Regions from separate parts of the Paenirhizobium cremeum genome, predicted to be linked through region 1. Evidence: predicted binding sites of a transcription regulator. Region 1 holds the regulator's gene; each other region holds the start of a gene.
What was found. The regulator PhoB, encoded in region 1, activates phosphate uptake and scavenging genes when phosphate is short. The targets are predictions, from matches to a motif close to TGTCATNNANCTGTCAT.

Region 1 (7,507 bases):
GACAACGCGGTCGTCTCCGGCGAAACCGAATTCGCCGAGTTCGGCAGGCCTGCTTTGCATGTCATGAACTCCTGGCGCCGAGGCGCATAAAGATGCGGGGCGAAAGCCCCATTTTCCGCACAAATGGGGTCGTTGCACAACAAGGTCAAGCGAATGGCCGGCACAATCCCGTTAAACAACGCTCCGGCACGTCATGTACTCAGATGGCGCCAAGACACCAGGCAAGGATCGCCTTCTGGGCATGGAGACGGTTTTCCGCTTCATCGAACACCACGGATTGCGGCCCGTCGATCACATCGTCGGTCACCTCCTCGCCGCGATGGGCAGGCAGGCAATGCATGAACAGCGCATCAGCCGAAGCGCGCTTCATCAGCGACGAATTGACCTGGAAGGGCTGGAAGACGTTGTGCCCACGCGCCTTGTGCTCCTGGTTCATCGACACCCACGTGTCGGTGATAACCGCGTCGGCTCCGTCGACGGCCCGTTCGGCCTCATGGCACAACATGATCTCGCCGCCATTGTTGCGGGCCCAGTTCAGGAACTTGTCGTCGGGCTCGGAACCGAGCGGCACCGCCATGTTCATGCGGTAACCGAAGCGGGCGGCGCCTTCGACCAGGGAATGAAGCACGTTGTTGCCATCGCCCGTCCAGGCAATGGTCTTGCCCTTGATCGGGCCGCGATGCTCCTCGAAGGTCATGACATCCGCCATGATCTGGCAGGGATGCGTGCTGTCCGTCAGCGCGTTGATGACGGGAACGGTTGCATGCTCCGCCATTTCCAGCAACCGGGAATGATCGGTCGTGCGGATCATGATGGCATCGACGTAGCGCGAGAGAACCTTGGCTGTGTCGCCGATGGTTTCGGCACGGCCAAGCTGCATCTCGGTTCCGGACAGGAACAGCGTTTCGCCGCCGAGCTGGCGCATGCCCACATCGAAGGATACGCGCGTGCGGGTGGACGGCTTTTCGAAAATCATTGCCAGCATCTTGCCGGCCAGCGGCTTGTCAGCCGTACCGGCCTTCGTGGCCTGCTTGCGGGTTTTGGCGTCTTCGAGAATCTGCCGAAGGTCGGAAGAATTGACTGCCGAAAGATCGAGAAAATGCTTGGGAGCGGCCATGCTGTTACCTGTTTAAATCCGGGCAGTCGTGTCGAGTGTCGTCTGAACCTTTTCCGCCGCAAGGCCGATGCGGTTCAGCCCCTCCCTGGCATCCTCGGCCGTGACGACAAGCGGCGGCAGAAGGCGGATGACGTTATCGCCCGCCGGTACGCCGAGGATATGCTCGTCGCGCATCGCCTGCAGCAGCTCCGCGGAAGGCACCTTCGCCTTGATGCCGAGCATAAGGCCTTCGCCGCGTATCTCCTCGATGACACCGGGGAACCGGTCCTTGAGCTCGGCAAGACCCTGGCGGAAGACGAGCGCAACGTCGCGCACATGTTCGAGAAAACCGTCGGCGAGGACGACATCGAGCACGGCATTGCCGACTGCCATGGCAAGCGGATTGCCGCCATAGGTGGAGCCATGGGTGCCGGCCTTCATGCCCGAGGCAGCGTCTTCTGTCGCAAGGCAGGCGCCGAGCGGAAACCCGCCGCCAATGCCCTTGGCCACGGCCATGATGTCAGGCGTGATACCCGTCCATTCGTAGGCGAACAGCTTGCCTGTACGGCCGATCCCGCACTGGACCTCGTCGAAGATCAGGAGAAGACCGTTGTCATCGCAGATCTTGCGCAGTTCCCGCAGGAAACCGGCAGGCGCGGTGCGGATGCCGCCCTCGCCCTGAACGGGCTCGATGAGGATGGCTGCCGTTTCGTCAGTAATCGCCGCCTTCACAGCTTCCAGATCGCCGAAAGGCACCTGATCGAAACCCGGCGCCTTGGGGCCGAAGCCTTCGAGATATTTCGCCTGGCCGCCAGCGGCAATCGTCGCCAGCGTGCGGCCATGGAAGGCGCCTTCAAAAGTGATGATGTGGAACCGCTCGCCATGTCCCTTGGAGAACTGATAGCGGCGGGCCGTCTTGATGGCGCATTCAAGCGCCTCTGCACCGGAATTGGTGAAAAACACCCGGTCGGCAAAGGTCGCCTCGGTCAGGCGCTTGCCGAGCTTTTCCTGGCCTGGGATCTCATAGAGGTTCGAAAGATGCCAGACCTTATCGGCCTGCTCACGCAATGCGCCGACGAGATGAGGGTGGGCGTGGCCCAGCGAATTCACGGCGACACCCGCTGCGAAATCGAGATATCGCTCTCCGTTTTCCGTAATCAGCCACACGCCCTCGCCTCGCTCGAAACGCAGCGGAGCGCGCATGTAAGTCTGATAAAGCGGAGAGGCCTCGGCCATAGCGAAAGACTCCTTTCGAAGAGCTTTTGTCTTTTCGGGTGCGGACCGCACCGGAACCCCTGTTCCGCCGGGTCCAAAAAATCAAAAATGCCGCCTTGCGGCGGCGGCTGCACTATCGTCATTTCGCCCCTCCCTGTCAACGAAACACCGCGGAAAAGCGGAATTTTCGCCACTCGGAGTCGAGGGACAGAGCCAAGCGGCGCATGGGCGAACATGATCGCGCCTCGGTAGCAAGTTGGGGAAAACTTCGAAATCGATTCCCGATGATTCCGCCGACTCTTGTCACGGAGTCAGCCTCACACTAGGTTAAGAACCAATAAAGAAATTGCATGCGGCGGAATTAGTCACCGACAGTATCGAGGCAGTTTTGTTTCGGAATTTTCCGAAGCAACGGCGAGGGATTCTGCCAGCACGAATTGCGACCGGCGGAGAAAATGGCATGAACTGGACGGATGAGCGAGTAGAAAAGCTGAAGCGGCTTTGGGCCGAAGGCTTGAGCGCGAGCCAGATTGCCGCGCAACTTGGCGGAGTGAGCCGCAATGCCGTTATCGGCAAAGTTCACCGCCTCAGCCTCCCGGGCCGCGCCAAGGCCGGCGGCAGCGTCGCGACGACGCGGACGGCAAAGCGCACGGCGACGCCGCCCCGCGCCCAGAACTATGCGCCGCGCGTCACCACCCGCACCGTTGCGCGGCCTGCCGGCGCCAACATGCTCAAGGAAGAAATCGAGATCGAAGGCATCGAGGAAATCGATATCGCTCCGGCGAGCAACGTGGTCGTGCCGATTTCCCGGCGTCTGGCGCTGACGGAACTCACGGAACGCACCTGCAAGTGGCCGATCGGCGATCCTATGAAGGACGATTTCCATTTCTGCGGCTGCGAGTCGTCCGATAATTCCCCTTATTGCAACTATCACGCCAAGCTCGCCTACCAGCCGATTGGCGACAGGCGTAGGTCGGCTCGATAAAGTCCGGCGTCTTCGGACAAAACCGGAAATGTAAAAACGGGCCTTTCGGCCCGTTTTTTGTCTGTCACAACGTATCCGCAATGTGATCCTGGAAAAACCCAATCAGGCTTCCATGGAATATCCCGCGCCGCGCACGGTGCGGATCACATCCTGCATATTCGAGAAGTTGAGAGCCTTGCGAAGGCGACCCACATGCACGTCGACCGTGCGTTCGTCGACATAGATGTCGTGGCCCCAGACGCCGTCCAGAAGCTGGGAACGCGAGAAAACGCGCCCGGGGGAAGCCATCAGGAACTCCAGCAGACGGAATTCGGTCGGCCCAAGCCGGACTTCGCGGCTCTTGCGATGAACCCGATGGGTCTCGCGGTCCAGTTCGATATCGCCGCAACGCAAGACACTGGAGAGGACCTCCGGACGTGCGCGGCGCAGCATGGCCTTGACACGCGCCATCAGTTCCGGGGTCGAGAACGGCTTGACGACATAGTCATCCGCCCCGGTCGCCAGACCGCGCACGCGCTCGCTTTCTTCGCCGCGGGCCGTCAGCATGATGATCGGCAGACGTTCCGTCTCCGGCCGCATACGCAACCGGCGGCAAAGCTCGATGCCCGAGACACCGGGCAGCATCCAGTCGAGGATGAGCAGGTCGGGAACCCGCTCCTGCAGCCTCAACTCCGCTTCATCGCCACGCAGGATGGTCTCGACCTCGTAACCTTCAGCCTCGAGATTGTAACGAAGAAGCACGCTCAGTGCTTCTTCGTCCTCAACGACAGCAATCTTGGGCAACATCGACTTCAACTACCTCTCTCAGGACCGACGGCTCACTCGGCGATGGCGCCGACGGTAGCCGTCAGGTCTTCCTTCGGGCGCTCGCCTTCCGGCTGAGCGCCCGTCGCCATGTAGTAGATCGTCTCAGCGATATTGGTGGCATGGTCGCCGATGCGCTCGATGTTCTTGGCGCAAAACAGAAGATGCGTGCAGCTGGTGATGTTGCGCGGATCTTCCATCATGTAGGTCAGAAGCTCGCGGAAGAGCGAGGTATAGATGGCGTCGATCTCCTCGTCGCGATCACGGATCGACTTGGCCTTTTCGGCCGAGCGTGTCGTGTAGACGTCGAGCACTTCCTTGAGCTGCACGAGCGCAAGCTCCGACAGATGCTCGATGCCGCGGGCGAGCTTGCGCGGAACGCCGGTGGCCTGAACGGCCATGACGCGCTTGGCGTTGCTCTTGCCGAGATCGCCGACCCGCTCCAGGTCATTGGCAATCTTGAGCGCGCCGATGATCTCGCGAAGATCAGCTGCAACCGGCTGGCGGCGGGCGATGGTGACGATCGCCTTGTCGCCGATCTCGCGCTCGGCGGCATCCATGATGACGTCGTCGGAGATGACCTTCTGGGCAAGGGCGGCATCGGAATTGACAAGCGCGCGAATGCTGTCGCCCACCATCTGTTCGGCAAGCCCACCCATCTCGGAGATGCGGCGCATCAGGTATTTCAGTTCCTCGTCATAGGCCGAGTAGATATGCGATGAAGACATGTTCTTGGTATCCTTGAAATGGAAGATCGATCACCGGATGCGGCGACATCAGCCGAAGCGGCCCATGATGTAGTCCTGCGTGCGCTGATCGTCCGGATTGGTGAACATCTTGTCGGTATCGTTTTCCTCGACCAGCAGACCGAGGTGGAACATCGCCGTGCGCTGGGAAACGCGGGCCGCCTGCTGCATGGAGTGCGTCACGATGACAATCGTGAAGTTGGTTCTGAGCTCGTGGATCAGTTCCTCGACCTTGGCGGTCGCGATCGGATCGAGTGCCGAGCAAGGCTCGTCCATCAGGATGACTTCCGGGCTGACGGCGACTGCACGGGCAATGCACAGGCGCTGCTGCTGGCCGCCGGAGAGACCGGTGCCAGACTCATGGAGGCGGTCCTTCACCTCGTTCCAGAGGCCGGCCTTCTGAAGGCTGGTCTCGACGATCTGGTCGAGATCGGCCTTCGACTTGGCGAGACCATGGATGCGCGGGCCGTAGGAAATGTTCTCGTAGATCGACTTCGGGAACGGGTTCGGCTTCTGGAAAACCATGCCAACGCGCGCGCGCAGTTCGACCACATCGATGGACGGATCGTAGATGTCCATCTCGTCGAGCGTGATCTTGCCGGTGACCCGGCAACCGTCGATCGTGTCATTCATGCGGTTGAGCGTCCTGAGGAAGGTCGACTTACCGCAGCCCGAAGGGCCGATGAGCGCGGTTACCGTATGCTCGCGAACGTTCAGGTTCACGTCGAAAAGCGCGCGCTTCTCGCCGTAGTAAACCGAGACGTCCTTGCCAATCATCTTGTAGTTCACATCGCTCATTTTCTGATCCAGCGCCTTTTCAACTGCTGATTCCGACATCATGTTCATGTCTCTTCTCCCTCTACCAGCGCCGTTCGAAGCGTCGCCGCAACAGGATTGCGCCCACATTCATTACCAGAAGGAACAGGAGCAGAATAATGATCGCTCCCGATGTACGTTCGACGAAAGCACGCTCCGCCTCGTTCGCCCACTGGTAGATCTGCACCGGAAGGGCGGTCGACGGCTCGAGCGGCGTACCTGGATAGTTGGCGACGAAAGCCACCATGCCGATCAGCAGCAACGGTGCCGTTTCACCGAGAGCATGCGCCAGGCCGATGATCGTGCCGGTCAGGATGCCCGGCATGGCAAGCGGCAGCACATGATGGAAGACCGTCTGCATCTTCGAAGCGCCGAGGCCGAGCGCGGCAGCGCGGATCGACGGCGGCACGGCCTTCAAAGCCGCACGCGTGGCGATGATGATGGTCGGCAAGGTCATCAGCGTCAGCACGAGACCGCCGACAATCGAGGCCGAACGCGGCAGGCCCATGAAGTTGATGAACACCGCAAGACCAAGAAGACCGAATACGATCGAGGGGACGGCAGCAAGGTTGTTGATGTTCACTTCGATCAGGTCGGTGAAGCGGTTCTTCGGGGCGAACTCTTCAAGGTAGATCGAAGCCGCGACACCGATCGGCAGCGAAAGCACGAGGACGATCAGCATCATGTAGGCCGAACCGATGAGTGCCACCCCGACACCCGCCGCTTCCGGACGGCTCGATGCGCCGTTCACGAAAATGCCGGTGTTGAAGTGCCCGGCAAGCGCGCCGCTTTCGGCGAGCTGGTTCATCCATGCGAGCTGCTGGTCGGAAACCTTGCGGTTCTGCTCGGCAACCGACAGATCGATCTGGCCCTTGTAGGCGGAGTCGATGTTGGCGTTGGCAAGCAGGGTCACCGGAACCGTCTTTCCGATCAGCGATTGATCGGCAAGAACCATATCGCGCAATGCCACGCGAACGCTGTCGGACAGCATGTCCTGAACGGCGCGCGCCTTGACGCGATCACTCGTATCGACACCGAGGACTTTGGCGACCGCATCCCTTGCCAGAAGCGGATAATTCGCCATCTGCAACACATTCGGGTTTTCTGCCCGCTTGTTATTCGGATCGATGACCTTTTCCGAAAACTCGATCGGAACGGTAATCATCGTCTGTTCAAAAGCCGTATAGCCCTTGGAAACGACCGAGAACAGCAGGAGGAACAGGAACAGCAGACCGAAGGCGATGGCGGCAACGCCATAGGCACGGAAACGACGTTCTGCGGCATAGCGGCGCTTGATGCCAATATCGCGGCGTCCGGAGGTTCTGGCGGCGCCGGAGACCGCAGTCGAGGCGGGGGTGACGACCTGGCTCATTCGTACTGCTCCCGGTATTTGCGCACGATGTAGAGCGCGTAGATGTTGAGGCAAAGCGTGATGACGAACAGCGTGATGCCGAGGGCGAAAGCCACCAGCGTCTGCGGCGAGGTGAACTCGAGGTCGCCAGTGAGCTGGTTGACGATCTTGACGGTCACTGTGGTCATCGGTTCGAACGGATTGAGCTGCATGCGGGCAGCAACGCCGGCGGCGAGCACCACAATCATGGTTTCGCCGATAGCGCGGGATGCGGTCATCAGCAAGGCGCCGACGATGCCGGGAAGAGCAGCCGGCAGGATGACGCGCTTGACTGTCTCCGACCGCGTGGCGCCGAGGCCGAGCGAACCGTCACGCAGCGCGCGGGGAACCGCGGTGATGATGTCGTCCGACAATGAGGAAACGTATGGGATGAGCATGATGCCCATGACGAAACCGGCGGTCAGAACGCTCTGCGCCTGAATGAAGCTGACATA
Region 2 (7,507 bases), 2.0 Mb from region 1:
CCTGCAGCAGGGCTACCGGGTCATCGCCCATGACCGTCGCGGCCATGGCCGCTCCAGCCAGACGGACACCGGCAATGAGATGGACACCTACGCCGCCGATGTCGCTGAACTCGCTGCCCATCTCGACCTGAAGAACGCTATCCATGTCGGCCACTCGACCGGCGGCGGCGAAGTGACCCGCTATGTCGCCCGTCACGGCGGCAACGGCCGCGTCGCCAAGGCCGTCCTGATCGGCGCGGTTCCCCCCGTCATGGTCAAGTCGGACAAGAACCCGGGCGGCCTGCCGATCGAAGTCTTCGACGGCTTCCGCGCGGCGCTGGTCGCCAACCGGGCACAGTTCTTCCGCGACATTCCGGAAGGTCCGTTCTATGGCTTCAACCGGCCGGGCGCCAAGGTTTCCCAGGGCTCCATCGACAACTGGTGGAGGCAGGGCATGATGGGCGGCGCAAAGGCCCATTACGATTGCATCAAGGCCTTCTCGGAAACGGACTTCACCGACGACCTGAAGGCGATCGAGGTTCCCGTGCTGGTCATGCATGGCGACGACGACCAGATCGTGCCGATTGCCGACTCGGCACTGCTTGCCGCCAAGCTTTTGAAGAATGGGACGCTGAAGGTCTATGAAGGCCTGCCGCATGGCATGGCGACGACCCATGCCGACATCATCAACGCGGATCTGCTGGCCTTCTTCAAGGCGTAAGGGCAGATGGCGGACAGTGATCCGTCGATATCGGGTGGCCTGGAGGCGAGGGGTAATCCCACCTCCGGGCCGTCCTTTTTCGAAAGAAGCCGATGGCCGTTTCCCGGTGCGATGACGCTGCGGCGCGGGATATTTATGGGCGCGGTAGGCACTGGATTTTTGCCGGGAGGAGACGATATTTATCCCATGGCCAACGCAGATGACGAATTCCTTCAACGCCTGCCGGTTCTGCATGATTTCGGGGATGTCGCGGACACTCTGAGATACGAACCTTTGCCGGATGGCTGGGTGCTGGCCGTGGCCGATGTCATCAATTCCACCGGCGCAATCGACGCGGGTCGCTACAAGGCGGTCAACATGGCCGGCGCCGGCGTGATTTCCGCCCTTCTCAACGCGCTTGAGAAGCACGACCTGCCCTTTGTCTTCGGTGGCGACGGCGCTGTCGTCGCGGTTCCGCCGTCTTCGGTCGAGGTCGCACGGGAGACGCTGGCCCGCGTATTGAGCTGGGTGCGGGACGACATGGACCTTGCCATGCGGGCCGCCATCGTGCCGGTCGAGGATATCAGGCGTCATGGTCTCGACGTGCGGGTGGCGCGGTTCAACGCCAGCCAGGACATTTCCTACGCCATGTTCTCCGGCGGCGGCAGCAGCTGGGCGGAGGCGCGGATGAAGGCCGGCGATTACGGCATCGCATCCGCGCCCGCCGGCTCACGGCCGGACCTCACGGGGCTCTCCTGCCGCTGGAACCCGATCGCCGCCACCCATGGGCGGATCGTCTCGATCATCGCCGTGCCCCGGCCGGCAGGCGACATGGAGGCGTTTGGGCGTCTGGTCCACACGCTCGCGGAGCTTTCCAATGCCGATGGACGCGGCGGCCATCCTGTGCCGGTTGCAGGCCCGGAGGTCAGGGTTTCGGACGAGGCGATCGTTCTCGAAAGCAAGGCGCTCTCGCCTTATGGCTTCGGCTGGGCCAGATTGAGGAACATGGCCGGGATCGTGACCCAGATCATGCTGGTCAAGATCCTGTCGAAGCTCGACTGGTCGCTTGGACGCTTCAGCGCCAACGAGTATCGGCGGGGCGTTGCCCGCAACACCGATTTCCGCAAGTTCGAGGACGGACTGAAGATGACGGTCGATATTGCGCCCGGCAGGCTGGCCGAGATCCGCAAGAGGCTGGAGGAGGCGAGCGCCGCAGGCGTCTGTCATTTCGGCCTGCACGAACAGGATGCCGCTCTGATGACCTGCATCGTTCCATCGGCTGTGCGGCGAAACCACATGCATTTCGTCGACGGCGCCATGGGTGGCTATGCGACCGCGGCAAGCTACCTCAAGGCGCAGATGGGCAAGGCCTGACCGGCGGTTCAAGCCGGCATTGGGGCATGGCGTGCCCGAGCCTTCCCCTTGAAAGAGAAACGGCCGCTGCCGGCCGTTTCCTTGTGCGGTTGGTGCGATCGAGGCCTATTCGGCGGCGACGATCTTGCCGGCATCCCACTTGAACAGCGAGAATGCCTGCGAGGTGAGGTCGCCGGTTTCGCCGTAGGTGACCTTGCCGATGGTGGTCGGGATCGCCTCGCCGGATTTCAGGGCCTTGGTGACAGCTTCCGCATCCTCGGCGCTGCCGGCCTTTTCGATGCCGGCCTTCAGCACTTCGACTGCGGCATAGGCATTGAGCGTGAAGGCTTCAGCCGGGATGTTCTGCGCGGCGAGCGCGTCGGCAGCGGCCTTGGAATCCGGGTTCTTCAGCGCGTCGGAGGCGTTGGTGAAGACGGTGCCGTTGGCCGAATCGCCGCCGATGGAGGCGTATTCGCTGTTCGACAGGCCATCGCCGCCGATAATCAGCGCCTTGACGCCGAGGTCGGCAAGCTGGCGGGCCAAGAGGCCGCCTTCCGGATGATAACCGCCGAAATAGACGACATCGACGTTTTCGGCCTTGAGGCGGGTGGTGAGCGCGCTGAAGTCCTTGTCGCCGGCTGTCAGCGCGTCGTTGAAGACTTCCGTCACGCCGCCGGCGTTCAGCGTCGCCTTGAAGGCGTCAGCGAGGCCTTTGCCGTACTGGCCCTTGTCGTTGATGATGGCGACCTTCTTGTCCTTGAAGTTGGCGAGAACGTATTTCGCCGCCACTTCGGCCTGCTGATCGTCACGGCCGCAGGTGCGCAGGACATTGGTCAGGCCGCGATTGGTCAGGTCCGGGGCAGTTGCGGTCGGGGTGACCATCAGCACGCCGTTTTCGGCCAGGACGTCGGAGGCCGGAATGGCGACGCCCGAGGTGACCGGACCGACGACGAAGCGCACGCCTTCACCGACGAGCTGGTTTGCGGCGGAAACGCCCTGCTTGGGCTCGCCGGCATCGTCGGCAAGCTTGAGAACGACCGTTTCGCCGAGAATGCCGCCCTTCTTGTTGATTTCGTCGACTGCCACCTGGGCGCCGTTCTTAACCTGCTCGCCATAGGCGGCGACCGGTCCGGTCAGCGGCGCGATCAGGCCGATGACGATTTCGGCGTGGGCAAGCGGCGCCACGGCGAGGAATGCGGAAATGGCGGTACCCGCCAGCAGACTGATTTTCATGTCGGTTCTCCTTGATTGTTACGAAGGGTGAACCCTTCGAGACTCCCCTGGGGCTTTTCTTGTTTTGTCCGAGCCTATCGGAAAGGCGACGATGGAAAAAGAGCGGGCTTGCTGTTGGCGGTACGCATTACGCCGCATCCGTCACGCGGGATTGTTCCTGCGCCATTTGCGCAGACGACCGCAAGCATTGGCATAGGGCGATGAGGTGTTGAACTGGATCATCCGCCCCTGCGTCCACTTTTCATACCAGGGCCTGCCGTAGAGTGCCGCGTCGTCGCTTTGTCCGATCATCTCGACGATACGCGACTTTGCCGCATCGAGCCTTTCGAGCAGTTCCCCGTCGTCAAGGCTTTCGTAATCCCGGTAGAATTTCTGCGCGAGGCGGCCGAGTTCGTTCCATTTGTAGCCCGTTTTGGGGAAATCCACCGGCTCGCCGGCAGCTTTCAGCGCATGCCATTTGAGAACGAGTTCGTTCCAGCCGAGAAGATAGGCGAGGAGATCGTGAACGCTCATCGACGTGCCCGCCGCATGGCCTTCCATCGTTCGCTCCCGCCAGCGGGCGAACGGTATCTGGCCGAGTTCGCGCCTGAGCTTGTCGTATTCCCGCTCGATTGCCTGAAGGAGGTCGTCTTTGCTGGCCGGGACCGCCATTTTCTTTCCTTCTTGTTCCGTGACCATCGGCCTCAGACTGCTGACAAACCCTTTCTGAGCTGATCTCGTGCTCTGATCTTGCTTCCTCCACTGCCGTCATTCCGGCCTCGAGCCGGAAACCAGCGCGATCAAGTCTTTGATCGCAAAAGAGTCTCTTGCGCGATGGACATCGCGCCGCTGGATGCCGGAACAGGTCCGGCATGACGGAGACGGGAGCGTCGGCGATCTGTACGAGACTTTGTCAGCAGTCTCAGGCGGCCCTGCGGGCCGCCTTTTCGTATGTCGGATCTGCGGGGATCAGATGTTGTTCATCAGTACCTTGCGGAGCTTGGCGAAGAGCTCGTCGATCTGGTCCCTGGTGATGATGAGCGGCGGCGAGAGTGCGATGATGTCGCCGGTGGTGCGGATCAGCAGGCCGTCGTTATAGGCCTGCAGGAATGCGTTGAAGGCGCGTTTGGTCGGTTCGCCGGCAATCGGCTGAAGCTCGATCGCGCCGATCAGGCCGATATTTCTGATATCGATGACATTCGGGCAGTCGCGCAGAGAATGGAGCTGCTCTTCCCAGTAGGGGGCAAGCTCGCTGGCGCGGGTGAGCAAGCCTTCCTCCTTGTAGGTGTCGAGCGTGCCGAGGCCGGCGGCGGAAGCGATCGGGTTGCCGGAATAGGTGTAGCCGTGGGCGAACTCGATCAGGTGTTCCGGACCCGTCATGAAGGCGTCGTGGATCTCGGAGGTGACGAAGACGGCCCCCATCGGGATGACGCCGTTGGTCAGGCCCTTGGCGGTGGTGATGATGTCCGGCTTCACGTCGAAATACTGGGCGGCGAAGGGCGCGCCGAGGCGGCCGAAACCGGTGATGACTTCGTCGAAGATCAAGAGGATGCCGTGTTTGGTGCAGATCTCGCGCAGGCGCTGGAGATAGCCCTTCGGCGGGATGAGCACGCCGGTCGAGCCTGCGACCGGCTCGACGATGACGGCGGCAATCGTCGAGGCGTCGTGCAGCGCGACGATGCGTTCGAGCTCGTCGGCGAGCTCCACGCCGTGTTCCGGCTGCCCCTTGGTGAAGGCGTTCTTCGCCGGCTGATGGGTGTGCGGCAGGTGGTCGACGCCGGTCAAAAGCGTGCCGAACATCTTGCGGTTGCCGACGATGCCGCCGACGGACATGCCGCCGAAGTTGATGCCGTGATAGCCGCGCTCGCGGCCGATCAGGCGGAAACGGGTGCCTTCGCCCTTCACGCGCTGGTAGGCGAGCGCGATCTTGAGGGCGGTATCGACCGATTCCGAGCCGGAGTTGGTGTAGAAGACATGGCTCATGCCGTCGGGCGCGATGTCGACCAGCCGGTTGGCCAGTTCGAAGGCCTTGGGATGGCCGAGCTGGAAGGCCGGCGCATAGTCGAGTTCGCCGGCCTGCTCGCGGATCGCCTCGGTGATCTTCGGACGGCAGTGACCGGCATTGACGCACCAGAGGCCGGCCGTGCCGTCGAGCACCTGGCGGCCGTCATGGGTGGTGTAATACATATCCTTGGCGCCGACGAAGAGGCGCGGCTCCTTCTTGAACTGGCGGTTTGCCGTGAACGGCATCCAGAAGGCGCGCAGATCGTTGGGCGTGGTATTCAGGCGGTTGGACATTCATCTTCTCCATGGCCATTGCGTTGCGGGTGGCCATTTCCCGCCCGGTCGTGACGATACCGGAAAACCGAAAGCCGGCGCAGGTTAGCAGGGCGTCGAAGGTCGTCAACCGTGATCGCCGGTTATCCCGGAGGATGCGGTTTCCGGCGGGCGGCGGAGCCGGTTTCCTGCCCCGTTTTTCCGTCATCAAGGCTTCTTGCGGCTTGCATAAGCTTGCGCGCGCAGGGCGCAGCCGGAGCAGCGTTCATTGCATCTCATTCATCCATCGATCCATCCAGTCCTACTTCGGGAGCAGACATGTCCGACCGCCAGAAAACCAGGGCGCGGCCCAATCCGCGCCGCGCATTTGCCCAAACCTATGGAGAGGTGCTGGCTGCCGGCATCGAGCGCCGCAGCGTCTTGAAGGGCTTGCTGGCGGTTGCCGGCAGTTCCGTCGCCATGCCGTTCATCGGCGGCAAAGCCGAGGCAACGGAGGTTTCCACGCTCAGGTTCAACGAACTCAAGCGCGTGCGCGACCGCGAGGATCACTGGCCGGAAGGCTATGGCCGCCAGATCCTGGCGCGCTGGGGCGATGCCCTGTTTTCCGACAGCCCGGCCTTCGACGTGGCCAAGCTCGACGGCAAGGCGGCCGAGCGCCAGTTCGGCTACAACAACGACTTCACCTATTATATGCCGCTGCCCTTCGGCTCGGACAGTTCCGATCACGGACTGATGATCGTCAGCCATGAATATGCCACGCCTTTCCTGATGTTCCTCGGCCTGACGGATGAGGACTATCGCGAGAAGCTGACGGATGACCAGATCCGCGCGATCATGGCGTCGGTCGGTCTTTCGATCTTCGAGGTGCGCAAGGCCGGCGACAGGTGGGAGGTGGTGCTGGACGGCAAGCTCAACCGTCGCATCCATATGGGCACGGAGATGGCGATCTCCGGTCCCGCCGCCGGCGACGACCGTCTGAAGACCAAGGCCGATCCGGCCGGCAGGACGGTGTTCGGCACCATCTCGAACTGTAACGGCGGCATCACGCCCTGGGGCACCATGCTTTCCGGTGAGGAAGGCTCGATGGACGTGTTTGCCGGGGACTACACCACGCTTGCGAACCGGGAGCTGGTGGAGCGCCAGGGCTGGGACGAGGAAGACAACGATATCTACGGCGTCGGCCGGATCGAACCGCGCTTCAAGTTCGAGGAAGAGCCGAACGAATGGATGCGCTTCGACTGGGTGGTCGAGATCGATCCGCTCGATCCGACGGCAAAGCCGGTGAAGCGCACGGCGCTCGGCCGCTTCACCCATGAGGGCGCGCAGTGCGCGGTGGCTCCCGATGGCCGCGTCGTGGTGTTCATGGGCGACGACGACGACTTCGAATATCTCTATCGCTTCGTCAGCCGCGATCCCTGGAACCCGAACGACCGCGCCGCCAATCGGGACATGCTCGACAACGGCACGCTCTCTGTCGCCAAATTCTCGAGCGACGGGACCATGCAGTGGCTGCCGCTCGTCGCCGGCGAGGGGCCGCTGACGGTCGAGGCCGGGTTCAGGAGCCAGGCCGACGTCGTGCTCAACACCCGAGGTGCCGCCGACCTTCTGGGGGCGACGCCGATGGACGCGCCGGAAGGTTTCGTCGTGCATCCGAAGACGGGCAAGCTCTACGTCGCCATGACGGAGAACGAGGATCGCCTTGCCGCCGGCGAGGGCGAGGAACGCGAGCAGGTCAACCCGGCCAACCCGCGCGGCCCGAATCCGCACGGTCATCTTCTGGAACTCGTGCCGCCCGGGGGCGCCGAGAAGCCGGACTTCGCCGCGGAAAGCTTCCGCTGGGATGTGTTCGTGCTTTGCGGCAATCCGGCCGTGGCCGAGGAAGGGGCGATGTTCCATCCGGCGACCTCCGAAAACGGCTGGTTCACCGATCCGGACAACCTGTCGGTCGATCCGGCAGGGCGTCTCTGGGTTGCCACCGACGGTCCG
Region 3 (7,507 bases), 1.7 Mb from region 1:
GATGTATGTCGCAAGATGCGGCCCCATCGCCGTCATCAGTCCGACGCCGCGTCCCTGGCAGCCGGCCACCATCAGCAGACCCTTTTCCGGTTCGTGCACATGCGGCAGGTGGTCCGGCGTCACGGCAACCCGTCCGAACCACCGGCGCTCGACCGGAATGCCCGCGAGATCCGGAAAAATGCGCAGCATTGCCCGTCGCAGATGATCCCAATCCTCCTCGCCCTGCGGCTCGGACATGCGGCCCCGCCCTCCAAGCACCAGTCGCCCGTCCGGGCTTTTCCGATAATAGACGAGGATGCGGCGGCTGTCCGAAACGGCCTGCCCGTGCGGCAGAATGATCTCCTGCTGCGCCTCGCTCAGCGGTGCGGTGGCGATCTGGAAGGAATGCAATGGCACGATGCTCTGGGCCAGCCCCGGCACGAGCCGGCCGGAATAGGCATTCGTCGCAACCAGAACCGCCCGGGCTGAAATGGAATGACCGCCGGAGAGCAGGACCGTCCAGGCGCCGCTCTCCTGTCGCAGATCCGTAACGGTCTCGTTCGTCGCGATGCGCGCACCGGCAGCGATTGCTAGACGCGCGAGTTCGCAGACGAAGGCGAGCGGGTTGATAACCCCGGCCCGTCGGTCGAGCCAGCCGCCGAGATAGCCGTGCGCACCGGTCATCAGCGCGATATCGGATGCATTGAGCAGCGTCACGTCGGCGCCGCGAGCGCTCCACTGCGTGGTGCGCTCCTCGGCATTGTCCATGGCGGTGTGGGTATGGGCGGCCTGTATCCAGCCATTGCGCAGATATTCGACATCGAGCCCCTCGCCCTCGATGAGATCGAAGACGGCATCCGCCGTGCGCGACGCGAAATCGATCAGGCGCTCGCCCTTTTCCTCTCCGAAGCGGGCGATCAGCCATTCGGGATCGTATTTGAGACCGGGAATGACCTGCCCGCCGTTCAGTCCAGAAGCACCTTCACCGATGTCTCGGGCCTCCACGACCCTGACGACCAGTCCGTTGCGGGCCGCCGCAAGCGCCGTCGACAATCCCTGGAAACCCGCGCCGACGATGACAAGATCCACCACCTCGCGCGACCTGACCGGCGCGACAACGATCCGCTCACGGTCGGGCCGCCTCCATACAGGGCAGGAGAACTGCGACGGCGTCATAATCAATATCCTGAAAATATATCAAGTAACTGCCGCGCAGACTGAACGCGGCACTTTTCAAAATCAATAGATTTTTAGGGAGCATGCACCCTATCAACAGACACCGGAGGATATCAGTGCGGGCTCTCCGCCCGCTCCGGAAGTCGCCAGTCGATCGGTTCCAGCCCGCGCGACTGCAGGAACTCGTTGGCCTTGGAAAAATGCCGGCATCCGAAGAAGCCGTTATGGGCCGAAAGCGGCGACGGATGCGGCGCCTTTAGCACCAGATGGCGGTTGCGGTCGACAAAGGCGGCCTTCTTCTGTGCATAGGAACCCCAGAGCATGAAGACGACATTTTCACATTCGTCATTGACCGCCCGAATGACGGCGTCGGTGAAGCGTTCCCAGCCGTGTCCCTGATGGGCGCCGGCGCGCGCCTCCTCCACCGTCAGCACGCTGTTGAGCAGCAGCACACCCTGCTGCGCCCAGCTTTCGAGAAACCCGTGACGGGCCGGCGCAATGCCAAGGTCGGTTTCCAGTTCCTTGTAGATATTGACGAGGGACGGCGGAATACGGACGCCGGGCTGCACGCTGAAGCAGAGGCCATGCGCCTGCCCGGCGCCGTGATAGGGGTCCTGGCCGAGGATGACCACCCGGACGTTCTGCAACGGCGTCAGATCCAGCGCGCGGAAATATTCGCTGCCCCTCGGGAAAATGCGCTTGCCGTTCGCCTTCTCGGCAATCAGGAAATCCTTCAACTGTTGCATGTAGGGGCTGGCAAATTCCGCTCCCAATACCCGCTTCCAGCTTTCCTCAAGCCTGACATCCGACGAAGTCATGTAATCTCACTGTCCTGCGTTTCAGTTCCGAAGCGATTGAAGGACGAATGACGGAACTGTCAATCCCGTAAAGGGCGATACCGCCGGTCGCGAAGGCGGAGAGCGCAAATCCCCTCCCCGACCATGCCAATATAGAGGAAGCAGCGCAGTATATTAGTTCCGAAAAATCAATAACAGGCATATTTGCCAAACTGTCACAAGCCGATGCTATGCCGAATCTTCTACGGTGAGGTTGTGCCATGACTCTGCTGATATGGTTCTGCGCGTTAGCCCTTGTTGTCCATCTGCTCAGCATCGTTCTGGTGCTGATCTGGAGAAGCCACGGACGGGAAGAGCCTCTTCCCGCCAGCCGTCCCGCCGTGACGATCGTCAGGCCCGTCTGCGGGCTTGAGAACAATCTCGAAGCCACGCTGTCATCCGCCTTCCGGCTCGACTGGCCGGACTACGAGATCGTGTTCTGCGTCGCAACCGCCGGCGATCCGGCAATTGCCGTCGCCCGACGCTGCATGGCATCCCATCCGCATATCCCGGCCCGCCTGCTGGTCGGCGAGGACAGGATCAGTGTCAACCCGAAGCTGAACAACGTCGTCAAGGGATGGCGCTCCGCCAGGCACGACTGGATCATCGTCGCCGACAGCAACGTGCTGATGCCGCAAGACTATATCCAGAGACTCTTCGCACGCTGGCTTCCCGGCACCGGCCTCGTCTGCTCACCGCCGGTCGGATCGTCGCCCGAAGGCGTCTCGGCGGAAATCGAATGCGCATGGCTGAACAGCTTTCAGGCGCGCTGGCAATTGCTGGCCGATGCCCTCGGGCTCGGCTTTGCCCAGGGCAAGACCATGCTGCTCAACCGCCAGATCATGGCGCGGGCCGGAGGATTCGAGCGCCTGGGCGAGGAAGTGGCCGAGGACGCGGCGGCAACGGCGCTCATCCGGGAAATCGGACTGAAGGTCAGGCTGGTGAAGGAGCCATTCTTTCAGCCGCTCGGAGAGCGCAATCTCGCCTCCGTCTGGAAGCGCCAGCTGCGCTGGGCTCGCCTGCGCCGAGCATCCTTCCCGCTCTACTTCGTGCCGGAACTCTTTACCGGTTGTGCCTTGCCTCTCCTAGCGTTGATGGTTCTCGTCGCCTCCGGCACCTGCACGGCATTGAGTGCTTTCCTCTATGTCTCCGCCTGGTATTCCGGGGAAATCCTGCTGAACCGCAGCTTCGGCTGGCATATGGGCAGGCTCAGCCTGCCGGCCATGGCGATGCGCGATCTCGCGCTTCCGGTTCTCTGGATCGCCGCATGGTTCGGCAACGGCTTCGTCTGGCGCGGCAACGCCATGTCGGTAGCGTCAGCCGAGGAAACCGAAACGTCATCGGCCAAAACCCGTATCCGCCGTGTCGTCGATAAGACCCGGGAGCGTGCGAGAACGCTCACGGCGGCATTCCGGCATTAGGGCAGCGCCCGCTGACACCTCCGCCGCTTGCAGGAAACGCAACGGATGAAAGGCGCCCTGCGAGCGGAGGCGATGCCGAAGCGCCACCCCCGCCCGCAGGGAGGTTTCTTCAGATCACGCCCGAGCTCATTTCGCCGGCGATGTATTCGGCCTGCCGGATCGCCAGCGTCACGATGGTCAGCGTCGGATTCTCCGCTCCGCCTGTGGTGAACTGGCTGCCGTCCGAGATGAACAGGTTCTTGATGTCGTGCGTCTGGCCATGCTTGTTGACCACGCCGTCCTGCGCCTTTTCGCTCATCCGGTTGGTGCCGAGATTGTGCGTCGAGGGATAGGGCGGTGTCGGGAAGGAGCGGGTCGCCCCGACCGCCTCGTAGAGCGCCATGCCCTGTTTGTAGGCGTGGTTGCGCATGGCGTCGTCGTTCGGATGATCGGTGAACCAGACATCCGGGATCGGCATGCCGTACTTGTCCTTCAGTTCCTTGTGCAGCTTCACCGCATTCTGCTCCTGCGGCATGTCCTCGCCGACGATCCACATGCCCGCCATGTTGGCGTAATTGTCGAGCGCCGAGGTGAACGAACGACCCCAGCCGCCGGGATCGAGGAAGGCCGCCATGAAGGGAAGCCCCAACGACAGCGTTTCCAGCTCGTAGCCGCCGACGAAGCCGCGCGACGGATCGTGCTTCGCCTCGTCGCGGATGATGCCGGCCATGGTCGTTCCGCGATACATGTGCACCGGCTTCTCGAACACAGCATAGACCGAGCCGGTCGTGTGGCGCATGTAGTTCTTGCCCACCTGACCGGACGAGTTGGCGAGGCCGTCCGGAAACATCGAGGAATGCGAATTGAGCAGCAATCGCGGGCTTTCGATCGAATTGCCGGCGACCGCGACGATGCGGGCTTTCTGGCTCTGCAGCTTGCCGTCCTTGTCGGCATAAACGACCGCGGTCACCTTGCCGGACTTGTCATGCTCGATCTTCACCACATGGGAATTCGGCCTGACTTCCAGCTTGCCGGTCGCCTCGCCTTTCGGGATTTCGGTGTAAAGCGTCGACCACTTGGCGCCCCACTTGCAGCCCTGGAAACAGAATCCCGTCTGCTGACAGCCGACACGGCCGTCGCGGTCGGCGGAGTTGATCGCCATCCGTCCGGTATGGCACTCCTGATAGCCGAGCTTGTCGGCACCCGCCTTGAAGACCTTGAAGTTGTTGTTCCCCGGCAGTCCCTCGATGCCGTTGGTGCGGGTCACGCCCATTTTGTCTTCTGCCCTGGCATAATAGGGTTCGAGGTCCGCGAGCGTGATCGGCCAGTCGAGAAGGTTGGCGCCCTCCACCTTGCCGTAATGGGTGAGCGTCTTGAACTCATGTTCCTGAAAACGCAGCGAAGCGCCCGCCCAGTGGGTGGTGGTGCCGCCGACCGCCTTGACGATCCAGGCCGGCAGGTTCGGAAAGTCCTTCGCCACGCGCCAACCGCCGCCCGTGGTGCGATGATCGAGCCAGGCGAGCTGGGCGAAGCTGTCCCATTCGTCATTGATGAAGTCTTCGTGCTCGATCCGGTTACCGGCCTCGAGAACGACGACGTCGATGCCCTTCTGGGCAAGTTCGTTGCCGAGCGTTCCGCCGCCGGCACCCGAACCGATGATGACGACCACGCTGTCGTCGTTGAGATCATAAGGCGCTGCCATGGTTTCCTCCCAGGAATATCAGTCGGGAATGTCCTCAATGCGCCGCCGCCCCGCTATCGGCGGGTCTCCTCGGGCGGCTTGCATCGTCGGTATGCAATCGGGGCGTCAGAGCCATTCGAGATCGTCGAAGCCGCGGTGGATATAGCCGCCCTTCGAGAAGGACTCGCCCTCGTAGCCGAAGATCGGCCACAGCTCCTTCTGGTTATAGAGGCTGACCACGAGGTCGCCCCGCACCGCCTGGAAGAAGGGCGTCTTCTCGATGTCGCGCAGGATCGCCACACGCTCATCCTCCCAGCCAAGGCCGAAGTAGCCGCCGGCGCCGGCGCGCTTGTCGAGATCGGCGATGCCCTCCTCCACCAGCTTCTTGTGCGCGGGGTCCTTTGCCGCGAGATCGTCCTGCCCCTTGACGGCGATCGCATAGAAACGGTCGGCAAGCTGGTCGTGCGGATAGATATCGCGGGCGAGTTTGATGAGCGTCGCCATGGTTTCGGGCTTGAGGGCCTTGGCTTCGAGCGCCCAGGCCGCCTGCGGACAGATCACCGCCGAACCGCTGATGACGAGCAGCGCGCCCACGCTGCCGGTCTTCAGCAGGTCGCGGCGCGAAAGCCCGTCGGTCTTTTCGTAAAGCGTTACCACGTCAGTCTCCTCCCAAGGTCTTGTGGCAATCGACGGACCCTCATCCTCCGGCCCGTCGGGAGCGGCGCGCGAACGCGCCGCTCGATGTCATCGTACGGCCGGAAAGTCCTCCAACCCTCCGGCGGCACGGGTCACTTGAACCGTCCGTGACGTTGCAGGACCTCGATCTTGTAGCCGTCCGGATCGGTGATGAAGAAGAAGCGGGCGAAGAGCGCGCCGTCACGGTTGAACTCGACGATCTTGTTCGGGTTGAGCCCGAGATCCGTGAGCCTCTTGTGCTCGGCATCGAGATCGGTGACGCTGACGGCCAGATGGCCGTAGCCGTTGCCGAGCTCGTAGGCTTCCTCGCGGCCCTTGTTGACGGTGAGCTCGAGCTCGAATTCCGTCTCCGCATTGCTGAGATAGACCAGCGTGAAGGTGTCGAAATCCAACCTTTCGGCAATCTGCAGTCCGAAAGCCTGTTCGTAGAACGCGACGGAACGGGCTTCTTCCAGCACCCGGACCATCGAATGGATCATCTTCGCCAAGGGCAACTCCTGATTCATGCATTTCATCGATGCTGAAGAGTTTCCTATGACGGCGGCAAATCGGGTAGCAGCCCACTACCGCATGCATGATTTCGAGTGGTTTTTTTCGTATTCTTTCCGTTTGAGGGAAAGCGTTACGGCGATTTGCGAAATTGACCGCGGTCACGCCCGGTCCCATAATGGCTCAAAACAAGAAACGCCGGAGGAGCATGCCATGTGTGAAGTCTTTGCCGGACAGGACCCGGCCCGCTACCGCGCAGTCAACCGCTCGGTAAGGATCGGCGGCCACTCGACCAGCATCCAGATCGAGGCAGCCTTCTGGGACCTGATCGACGAGATCGCGGCGGGACAGTCGATGTCGACCTCGCGCTTTCTCTCTACACTCTATGACGAAGCGCTGGAGCGGAACGGCACGGTGTCCAATTTCGCCTCGCTTTTGAGGACAAGCTGTCTGATTTACCTGATGGGCAAGGCCCAGCAGCCGGATGTGCAGCAGCCCTTCCACATCATCGCTGCGGAATAGGCAATAAAAAACGCGGCCCGCTTCGAGGTCGGGCCGCGCTTTGCATTCGGTCGCCGTCTTGGGTTGGCGCCGAACGAACGCTTACTCCGCTGCCTGCAGCTCGGGACGCTTGACATCGTCCTCATAGACGACACCGCCGAGAGCCGCATGGAAGAGCTGCTCGTCGAGCTCGCCTTCCCAACGCGCAACGACGACGGTCGCAACCGCATTGCCGATGAAGTTGGTGAGCGCTCGGCATTCCGACATGAAGCGGTCGATGCCGAGGATCAGCGCCATGCCGGCAACCGGAACGGACGGGACGACCGAAAGGGTCGCGGCAAGCGTGATGAAGCCGGCGCCGGTGATCCCGGCAGCACCCTTCGAGCTCAGCATCGCAACGGCAAGCAACAGGATCTGGTCGCCGAGCGACAGGTGGATGTCTGTCGCCTGGGCGATGAACAGCGCGGCAAGCGTCATGTAGATGTTGGTGCCGTCGAGATTGAAGGAATAGCCGGTCGGAATGACGAGACCGACGACCGAGCGCTTGCAGCCGGCCTTTTCCATCTTGTTCATCAGGCCGGGAAGCGCTGCTTCGGAAGAAGACGTGCCGAGAACCAGAAGCAGCTCTTCCTTGATGTAACGGATGAGCGCGAGGATCGAGAAACCGTTGTAGCGGGCGACCGCACCGAGAACCACCACCACGAACAGGATGGAGGTGAGGTAGAAGGTGCCGATCAGCATGGCGAGGT
Region 4 (7,507 bases), 550 kb from region 1:
GATTTCGACCAGTTGCTGCTTGCCGACGCCGATATCGGTAATCAGGGTCGTCGGCGAATCCTTCAGCCCGACCTTGGCAAGCAGATCCTGGGTGCGGGAGAAGGTCTCTGCCCAGTGAATGACGCCACGGGTGGCCACTTCGTTTCCGAGAAAGATGTTTTCGGCGATCGACAGGAGCGGCACCAGCGCCAGTTCCTGATGGATGATGATGATGCCGAGTTCCTCGCTGTCGGAAATCGTGGAGAAATGACGGACCTCGCCGTCGAAATGAATTTCACCCTCGTAGGTCCCGGCGGGATAAACGCCGGAAAGCACCTTCATCAGGGTGGACTTGCCGGCGCCGTTTTCGCCGACCAGAGCGTGGATCTCGCCTTCGCGAACCTTGAGGTTGACGTTATCCAGGGCCTTCACGCCCGGAAACGTCTTGGTGATGCCACGCATCTCGAGAATGATGTTATCCATGTACAGAATTCCAGCGCAGGCACGGCGACGAAGGTCGGCCGAAGGCGCAAGCTCCCTCAATGCGATGGGAATGGGGTCCGCGACATCTCGCGGACCCGCGTCGATCCGGAGGGATCAGTTGTCGATCTGCTCGGCGGTGTAGTAACCGGAGGAGACCATGACGTCCTTGATGTTGGTCTTGTCGACGGCAACCGGCTTCAGCAGGTAGGACGGAACGACCTTTACACCGTTGTTATAGGTCTTGGTGTCGTTCACTTCCGGTTCCTTGCCCTGCAGGATCGAATCGACCATAGAGACGGCGACCTTGGCGAGTTCGCGGGTATCCTTGAACACGGTCGAATACTGTTCGCCGGCGAGAATCGACTTGACCGACGGCAGTTCGGCGTCCTGACCGGTGACGACCGGCATGACGAGATCGCCGGAACCATAGCCGACGCCCTTGAGGGCCGACAGGATGCCGATCGACAGGCCGTCATAGGGAGACAGGACACCGTTGACCTTGGCATCGGTATAGGTCGAGGACAGGAGGTTTTCCATGCGGGCCTGGGCGACGGTACCGTCCCAACGCAGCGTGCCGACCTGTTCCATGCCCATCTGGCCGGACTTGACGACGATATCGCCGCTGTCGATCAGCGGCTGCAGGACCGACATTGCGCCATCATAGAAGAAGAAGGCGTTGTTATCATCCGGCGAACCGCCGAACAGTTCGACGTTCCACGGCTTGGTGTCGGCGAACTTTTCCTTCAGGCCGTTGACGAGGCTGGTGGCCTGCAGGACGCCGACCTGGAAGTTGTCGAAAGTCGCGTAGTAGTCGACATTGCCGCTGTCGCGGATGAGGCGGTCATAGGCGATGACCTTCACGCCGGCATCGGCTGCCTTCTGAAGGATATCCGACAGCGTCGTACCGTCGATCGCACCGATCACGAGAACCTTGGCACCCTTGGTGACCATGTTTTCGATCTGGGCGAGCTGATTGGGGATATCGTCATCGGCGAATTGCAGGTCCGGCGTGTAGCCGGCGTCCTTGAACAGCTTTTCCATGGTCTCGCCGTCCGAGATCCAGCGCGTCGAGGTCTTCGTCGGCATCGAGATACCGACGACGCCCTTCGTTTCTGCGAGAGCCGCAGACGCGAACATAGCCACGCCGATAGCGACAGACGCAATAAGAGTGCTGATTTTCTTCATGGATTCCTCCCTTGGCTGATCCATCCGGCCCCAGCTCCTTCTGGCAACCGTCATTGCAACAACCGGTGCGCGCGCAGGCGGCCCCCGATCTGGGGTGAGTCTTAACGGCTCGGACATACCGATCAAATGAATTATTTGACTTTCTTCATACCATATTCGATATGTTCGTCATGTCCGACATCATCGCCAGCCGCCTTCTGCCCAAGCACTTCAATCTCATCCGGGCCATCGTCGACCTCGGGCAGCTGAGCCTGGCCGCCAACGCCCTTGCGCTCACCCAGCCGGCGGCGTCGCGCATGCTGTCCGAGATAGAGCACATCATCGGCAGTCCCGTCTTCACGCGTACGCCGAAAGGCATGGAACCCACGGCGATCGGCCGGGCGCTGGCGCGACGCGCCCAGAACCTGCTGATGGAAATCCGAGAAGCGGCCCGGGAGGTCGAGGCGATCAGGCGCGGGCTCTCCGGCGCGGTGCGCATCGGTGCGGTGACAGGCGGCGCGGTCGGCTATGTCGTTCCAGCGATTGACATGCTGAAAGCCGAAACCGATGCGGCCGACATTCATGTCGATGTGGCGCCGAGCGGTCCGCTGATCGCGGACCTCATGTCCGGTCATCTGGATTTCGTCCTGGGGCGCATTCCCGCCGGCATCGACGCCCGCCAGTTCACCATCCAGGCCTCTCTCGCCGAAGAGGTCGATCTTCTGGTGCATCAGCGCCATCCGCTGGCCAATGCCGAGCACCTGACCTTCGCCGACCTCGTGCATTTTCCCTGGGCCATGCAGGCGCCCGGGGCCCCGGTGCGCCAAGCCGTCGAGGAAGCCTTCGTGGAGCAGGGCGCGCCCATTCCCTACAACATCGTCAACACCACGTCCCTGCTGGTGATGATCGCAATGCTTGCCTCCTCGAACGCGATCGCACCGATGTCGCGGGAGGTCTCCGACCTGCTCTGTCGCCAGACCACCGGCGCGGGTCTTTGCCAACTCGACATCAAGGCCCCGATCAGCGTCGCGCCCTATCACCTCATCAGCATGACAGGCAAACGTATGTCGCCGGTGGCGGGAAGACTGCGCGATCTTCTGCTGGCCGAATTCGAGAACCGAAATCGCACGCGAAACTGATTGCGCCGGAAACGCGATCCGAACCATCGGGCGGAAGGGTTGCAATTTCATGGAGGTCAGGCAAACTGTCACCTATCCGTCACGATGGAGACGTCGAGGAGTCTTGATGACCGATGAGCCGGATTTGCAGGGACAGCCGCCGCACACGCAGGATGGCAGGCCCGCTTCCATCGTTGATCTGCAGGAATATCGCCAGAGCCGGGATCCGCTGCCGGTCACCTTTCACCGCCGGGAACTCGATGCGATCCTATGGATCTACGGACGCATGGTCGGCGAGGGCGAATGGCGCGACTATGCGATCGACCACTTGAAGGAAAAGGCGGTCTTCTCGGTCTTCAAGCGATCGGGCGAGTATCCTCTCTACCGGATCGAGAAGAATCCGAAACTGGCGTCGAAACAGGGCGCCTTTTCGGTGGTGGGCGCCGATGGCCGCATCCTGAAACGCGGGCATGAGCTTAAACAGGTACTGAAAGTGTTCGACAAGGCGCTGAAGCTGGTGGAATAGGCCTTCAGCCGGCAAAGAGCGTTCCCGGATAGCTCTCCGGATCGGGCTCGCTGGCATTGCCGTCGCCCAGCGCGATCTGCATGAAGACGGTATCCAGCCATTGCCCGAGCTTGAATCCGGTCCCGGTCAGCGTGCCGACCATGCGAAAACCGCAGGCCTGGTGAACGGCGATAGAGGCGGGGCTGGCGCCGCCGATCACGGCGACCATCTGCCGGAAGCCAAGCGCCTCGCACCGCGCAACGAGCTCCGCAAGCAGAAGCCTGCCGATCCCTTTGCCCCGTGCAGCCGGCGCCAGATAGATCGAATCCTCGACCAGCCAGCGATAGGCAGGCCGGGTGCGGAAGGCCGAAGCATAGGCATAGCCCAGCACGTCCCCGCTCTCGTCGACGGCGGCGATATAGGGATATCCCTGGCTGGTGACCGACTGGAAACGCTTCTTCATCTCTGTCTCGTCCGGCGCCACAATCTCGTAGCTCGCCGTGCCGGTGAGAACCGCGTCCGCATAAATGGAGGCGATGACGGAAAGATCCGCCAGCGAGGCGTCGCGAATGGTCACTGTCATGAAAAAACCCGGCCGGATTGAAAGCACGGCGTTTCTTGTTTCACACCCCGACCAGAGGTTCAAGACATCGCGGCGTCTCCCTAAAGGCAGCAACCCGGCGCCGAAGCACCGGGTTGCCCCAAATCAGGATCTGTCCGACGTTTCGACCTCGACGCCTCACGCGTTGATGTCGTTGTCCTTGGTCTCCCGCAGGAAGATCATGCCGATCACGAAGGACATGCCGGCGATGACGATCGGATACCAGAGACCGTAGTAGATGTCGCCCTTGGCGGCGCTCATTGCGAAGGCCGTGGCCGGCAGCAGGCCACCGAACCAGCCGTTGCCGATGTGATAGGGCAGCGACATACCGGTGTAACGGATGCGCGTCGGGAACATTTCGACGAGCATGGCGGCAATCGGGCCGTAGACCATGGTAACGTAGATCATCAGCACGGTCAGCACGGCGATGACGCCAACCCAGTTCACGGTGGCCGGATCGGCGACCATCTTGAACGCACCGCCCTTGGCGATCGTATAGACGGCCATGTCGGTGGCACCGGCGGCTTCCTCCGCAGTCAGCAGCTTGTCGGCGACGAGCTGGCTGGTGGCAACGGTGGCCTTTTCACCCGCACGGATAGCTGCAGCGTCGAGAGCCAGTTCCGGATTGGCGGCAACGAAAGCGTCGAGCTTAGATTCGGGAACCTTTACCGAACCGCGAACCAGCGGGTAGCCGTTTGCCTGCAAGGCGACGTTGATGCTCTTCTGCATCTTGGCGTCGAGTGCCTTGGCCTGGTCGGCCGACTTGATCGCGTCATAGCCTTCAATCGTCGCATCGCCGATCTTGATCGTCGCCACGGAGCCGGCGGGACCTGCAACGACGTCATAGGGAACCGAGTTCTTGGTGAGCGTCGAGGTCGCGATGTCGCAAGACGTCGTGAACTTCGCCGTACCGGTCGGATTGAACTGGAAGTTGCAGTCGGCAGGATCGGCCGTGACAGTCGCACGGATATTGGCCTGGGCTGCAGCCAGAGCCGGGTTGCCAAACTCGGTCATTGCCTTGAACAGCGGGAAATAGGTGACGACTGCAAGCAGCAGGCCGGCCATGATGATCGGCTTGCGGCCGATCTTGTCGGACAGCCAGCCGAACACGACGAAGAACATGGTGCCGAGGGCAAGCGCGATCGCAACCATGATGTTGGCATCCTGGGCATCGACCTTCAGCACGTTCTGCAGGAAGAACAGCGCATAGAACTGACCGGAATACCAGACGACGGCCTGACCGGCGACGGCGCCGAGCAGGGCGAGAATGGCAACCTTGGCATTCTTCCACTGGCCGAAGGCCTCCGAAATCGGCGCCTTCGAATGGGTGCCTTCTTCCTTCATCTTCTTGAAGGCGGGAGATTCGTTCATCTTCATGCGGATCCAGACCGAAACGGCCAGGAGAAGCGCGGAGAGAAGGAACGGAATGCGCCAACCCCATGCGGCGAAAGCCTCGCGGCCCATGGCCGTCTGGATGCCAAGAATGATCAGCAGCGAAAGGAAGAGGCCGAGCGTCGCGGTCGTCTGGATCCACGACGTGTAGAAACCACGGCGGCCATGCGGCGCATGTTCGGCGACATAGGTCGCAGCGCCGCCGTATTCGCCGCCGAGCGCGAGGCCCTGCAGCATGCGGAGCGCGATCAGGATGATCGGGGCCGCGATGCCGATGCTGGCCGAGCCGGGCAGCAAACCGACCAGGAAGGTCGAGGCGCCCATGATGAGGATGGTGACGAGGAAGGTATACTTGCGGCCGACGAGGTCGCCGAGCCGGCCGAATACCAGCGCGCCGAAGGGACGCACCAGGAAGCCCGCCGCGAAGGCGAGAAGGGTGAAGATGTTGCGGGTCGCTTCCGGATACTGCGAGAAGAAGGTCGCACCGATATAAAGCGCCAGCGAACCGTAGAGATAAAAGTCATACCATTCGAAGACCGTGCCGAGGGACGACGCAAAGATAACCTTGCGTTCCTCGGCGGTCATGCCACGAGGCGAGCCGCTAACGGCTGCGACATTTGCCATTGTAATTCCTCCACTAAGATAAATCCCCCTTTACGCGACCGGCCCAATGCTCCTCCGGGTCGTTTTGTCGCGGTACAGGTTGTTAACAGACTGGCAGAAATCCGGAAAAAGCAGAGAGATGCTTTGGACGTATGACTTAAGTCTAACTTCTTCGAACCATGATGACGCAAATGGAATTTTATGGCGGATATATATTCCATAAGCGACATAACCGGAGATTGCCCTCCCGTAGAACGGCCGGTAACGGCGATGCAAGGAAGCGTCGACGGCCGGAAAGCGCGACAATCAGGCGAATTCGGCGCTTTTACTTGACTCCCGGCAAAAACGCCTTATTAGCTCGGCGCGAAAAGGATTCGGTCATGCAATTCTTCGGCTCATCCATTGTTGAAGGGTCCGGCCCGGCGCTTGCAGCCGGGATGTTTTCGTATGCCGTCCTTTCATCCACGACCAAGGCCAAAACGACGACGAAAACCGTCTGACGTCTCCGGCCACCGCTCTCTCCCCGGCAAGGCCGGGGACATGGAAGGTGCGCGCTCGGGCTTCCTTCCTCCCTCACCACCCGCGGAGAGACAGAAAGAGAGCTTGTAAATGGGTTTCAAGATTGCAGTCGCGGGCGCCACCGGCAATGTCGGGCGCGAAATGCTGGGTATCCTCGCTGAACGGGGTTTCCCCGCCGATGAAGTCGTGGCACTGGCCTCCGCCCGCTCGCAGGGCACGGAAGTTTCCTTCGGCGACAAGACGCTGAAGGTACAAAACCTCGAAAACTACGATTTTTCCGACACCGATATCTGCCTGATGTCGGCCGGCGGCGCGGTATCGCAGAAGTGGTCGCCGAAGATCGGCCAGCAGGGCTGCGTCGTCATCGACAACTCGTCCGCCTGGCGCTACGACGCCGACGTTCCGCTGATCGTTCCGGAAGTCAATCCCGACGCCGTGGTCGATTTCAAGAAGCGCAATATCATCGCCAACCCGAATTGCTCCACGGCCCAACTGGTCGTCGCCTTGAAGCCGCTGCATGACGCCGCGACCATCAAGCGCGTCGTCGTCTCCACCTACCAGTCGGTTTCGGGTGCCGGCAAGGAAGGCATGGACGAGCTTTTCACGCAGACCCGCGCCGTCTTCGTTGCCGATCCGATCGAAGCGAAGAAGTTCACCAAGCGCATCGCCTTCAACGTCATTCCCCACATCGACGTCTTCATGGAAGACGGCTACACCAAGGAAGAGTGGAAGGTTCTCGCCGAGACCAAGAAGATGCTCGATCCGAAGATCAAGGTGACCTGCACCGCCGTTCGCGTGCCGGTCTTCATCGGTCATTCGGAAGCGGTCAACATCGAGTTCGAAAAGGAAATCACGGCAGACCAGGCCCGTGACATCCTGCGCGAAGCCCCGGGTTGCCTCGTCGTCGACAAGCGCGAGAACGGCGGCTACGTCACTCCGGTCGAATGCGCCGGCGAAGACGCAACCTACATCTCCCGCATCCGCGAGGACGCGACCGTCGAGAACGGTCTCAACCTGTGGGTCGTTTCCGATAACCTGCGCAAGGGTGCTGCACTCAACGCCGTCCAGATCGCCGAGTTGCTCGTCAATCGCGGTCTGATCAAGCCGAAGAAGGCCGCAGCCTGAGACGATCTTCTGGCCCGC

Region 2: a site for PhoB is predicted at 5,724-5,740, ahead of ACLBKR_RS11640 (PhoX family protein). Genes of this name have one in related genera too.
Region 3: a site for PhoB is predicted at 2,010-2,026, ahead of ACLBKR_RS12770 (ceramide glucosyltransferase). Genes of this name have one in related genera too.
Region 4: a site for PhoB is predicted at 2,832-2,848, ahead of ACLBKR_RS18175 (DUF2794 domain-containing protein). Genes of this name have one in related genera too.

The regions. Positions count from the first base shown of each region.
Region 1 covers NZ_CP180217.1:125,738-133,244, reverse strand. The annotation lists gene ACLBKR_RS00670 (Hsp33 family molecular chaperone) at 1-60, opposite strand, end outside; gene argF (ornithine carbamoyltransferase) at 200-1,117, opposite strand; gene ACLBKR_RS00660 (aspartate aminotransferase family protein) at 1,130-2,332, opposite strand; gene ACLBKR_RS00655 (GcrA family cell cycle regulator) at 2,772-3,296, shown strand; gene phoB (phosphate regulon transcriptional regulator PhoB) at 3,399-4,082, opposite strand; gene phoU (phosphate signaling complex protein PhoU) at 4,115-4,828, opposite strand; gene pstB (phosphate ABC transporter ATP-binding protein PstB) at 4,877-5,692, opposite strand; gene pstA (phosphate ABC transporter permease PstA) at 5,706-7,034, opposite strand; gene pstC (phosphate ABC transporter permease subunit PstC) at 7,031-7,507, opposite strand, start outside.
Region 2 covers NZ_CP180217.1:2,357,980-2,365,486, reverse strand. The annotation lists gene ACLBKR_RS11665 (alpha/beta fold hydrolase) at 1-700, shown strand, start outside; gene ACLBKR_RS11660 (DUF3095 domain-containing protein) at 887-2,053, shown strand; gene ACLBKR_RS11655 (branched-chain amino acid ABC transporter substrate-binding protein) at 2,159-3,265, opposite strand; gene ACLBKR_RS11650 (ClbS/DfsB family four-helix bundle protein) at 3,407-3,916, opposite strand; gene ACLBKR_RS11645 (aspartate aminotransferase family protein) at 4,214-5,542, opposite strand; gene ACLBKR_RS11640 (PhoX family protein) at 5,840-7,507, shown strand, end outside.
Region 3 covers NZ_CP180217.1:2,576,106-2,583,612, forward strand. The annotation lists gene ACLBKR_RS12760 (NAD(P)/FAD-dependent oxidoreductase) at 1-1,155, opposite strand, end outside; gene ung (uracil-DNA glycosylase) at 1,269-1,973, opposite strand; gene ACLBKR_RS12770 (ceramide glucosyltransferase) at 2,213-3,412, shown strand; gene ACLBKR_RS12775 (GMC family oxidoreductase) at 3,522-5,093, opposite strand; gene ACLBKR_RS12780 (gluconate 2-dehydrogenase subunit 3 family protein) at 5,199-5,729, opposite strand; gene ACLBKR_RS12785 (VOC family protein) at 5,861-6,256, opposite strand; gene ACLBKR_RS12790 (ribbon-helix-helix domain-containing protein) at 6,471-6,779, shown strand; gene ACLBKR_RS12795 (dicarboxylate/amino acid:cation symporter) at 6,861-7,507, opposite strand, start outside.
Region 4 covers NZ_CP180217.1:3,761,654-3,769,160, forward strand. The annotation lists gene mmsA (multiple monosaccharide ABC transporter ATP-binding protein) at 1-462, opposite strand, end outside; gene chvE (multiple monosaccharide ABC transporter substrate-binding protein) at 577-1,647, opposite strand; gene ACLBKR_RS18170 (LysR family transcriptional regulator) at 1,818-2,765, shown strand; gene ACLBKR_RS18175 (DUF2794 domain-containing protein) at 2,872-3,270, shown strand; gene ACLBKR_RS18180 (GNAT family N-acetyltransferase) at 3,275-3,832, opposite strand; gene ACLBKR_RS18185 (MFS transporter) at 3,989-5,866, opposite strand; gene ACLBKR_RS18190 (aspartate-semialdehyde dehydrogenase) at 6,455-7,489, shown strand.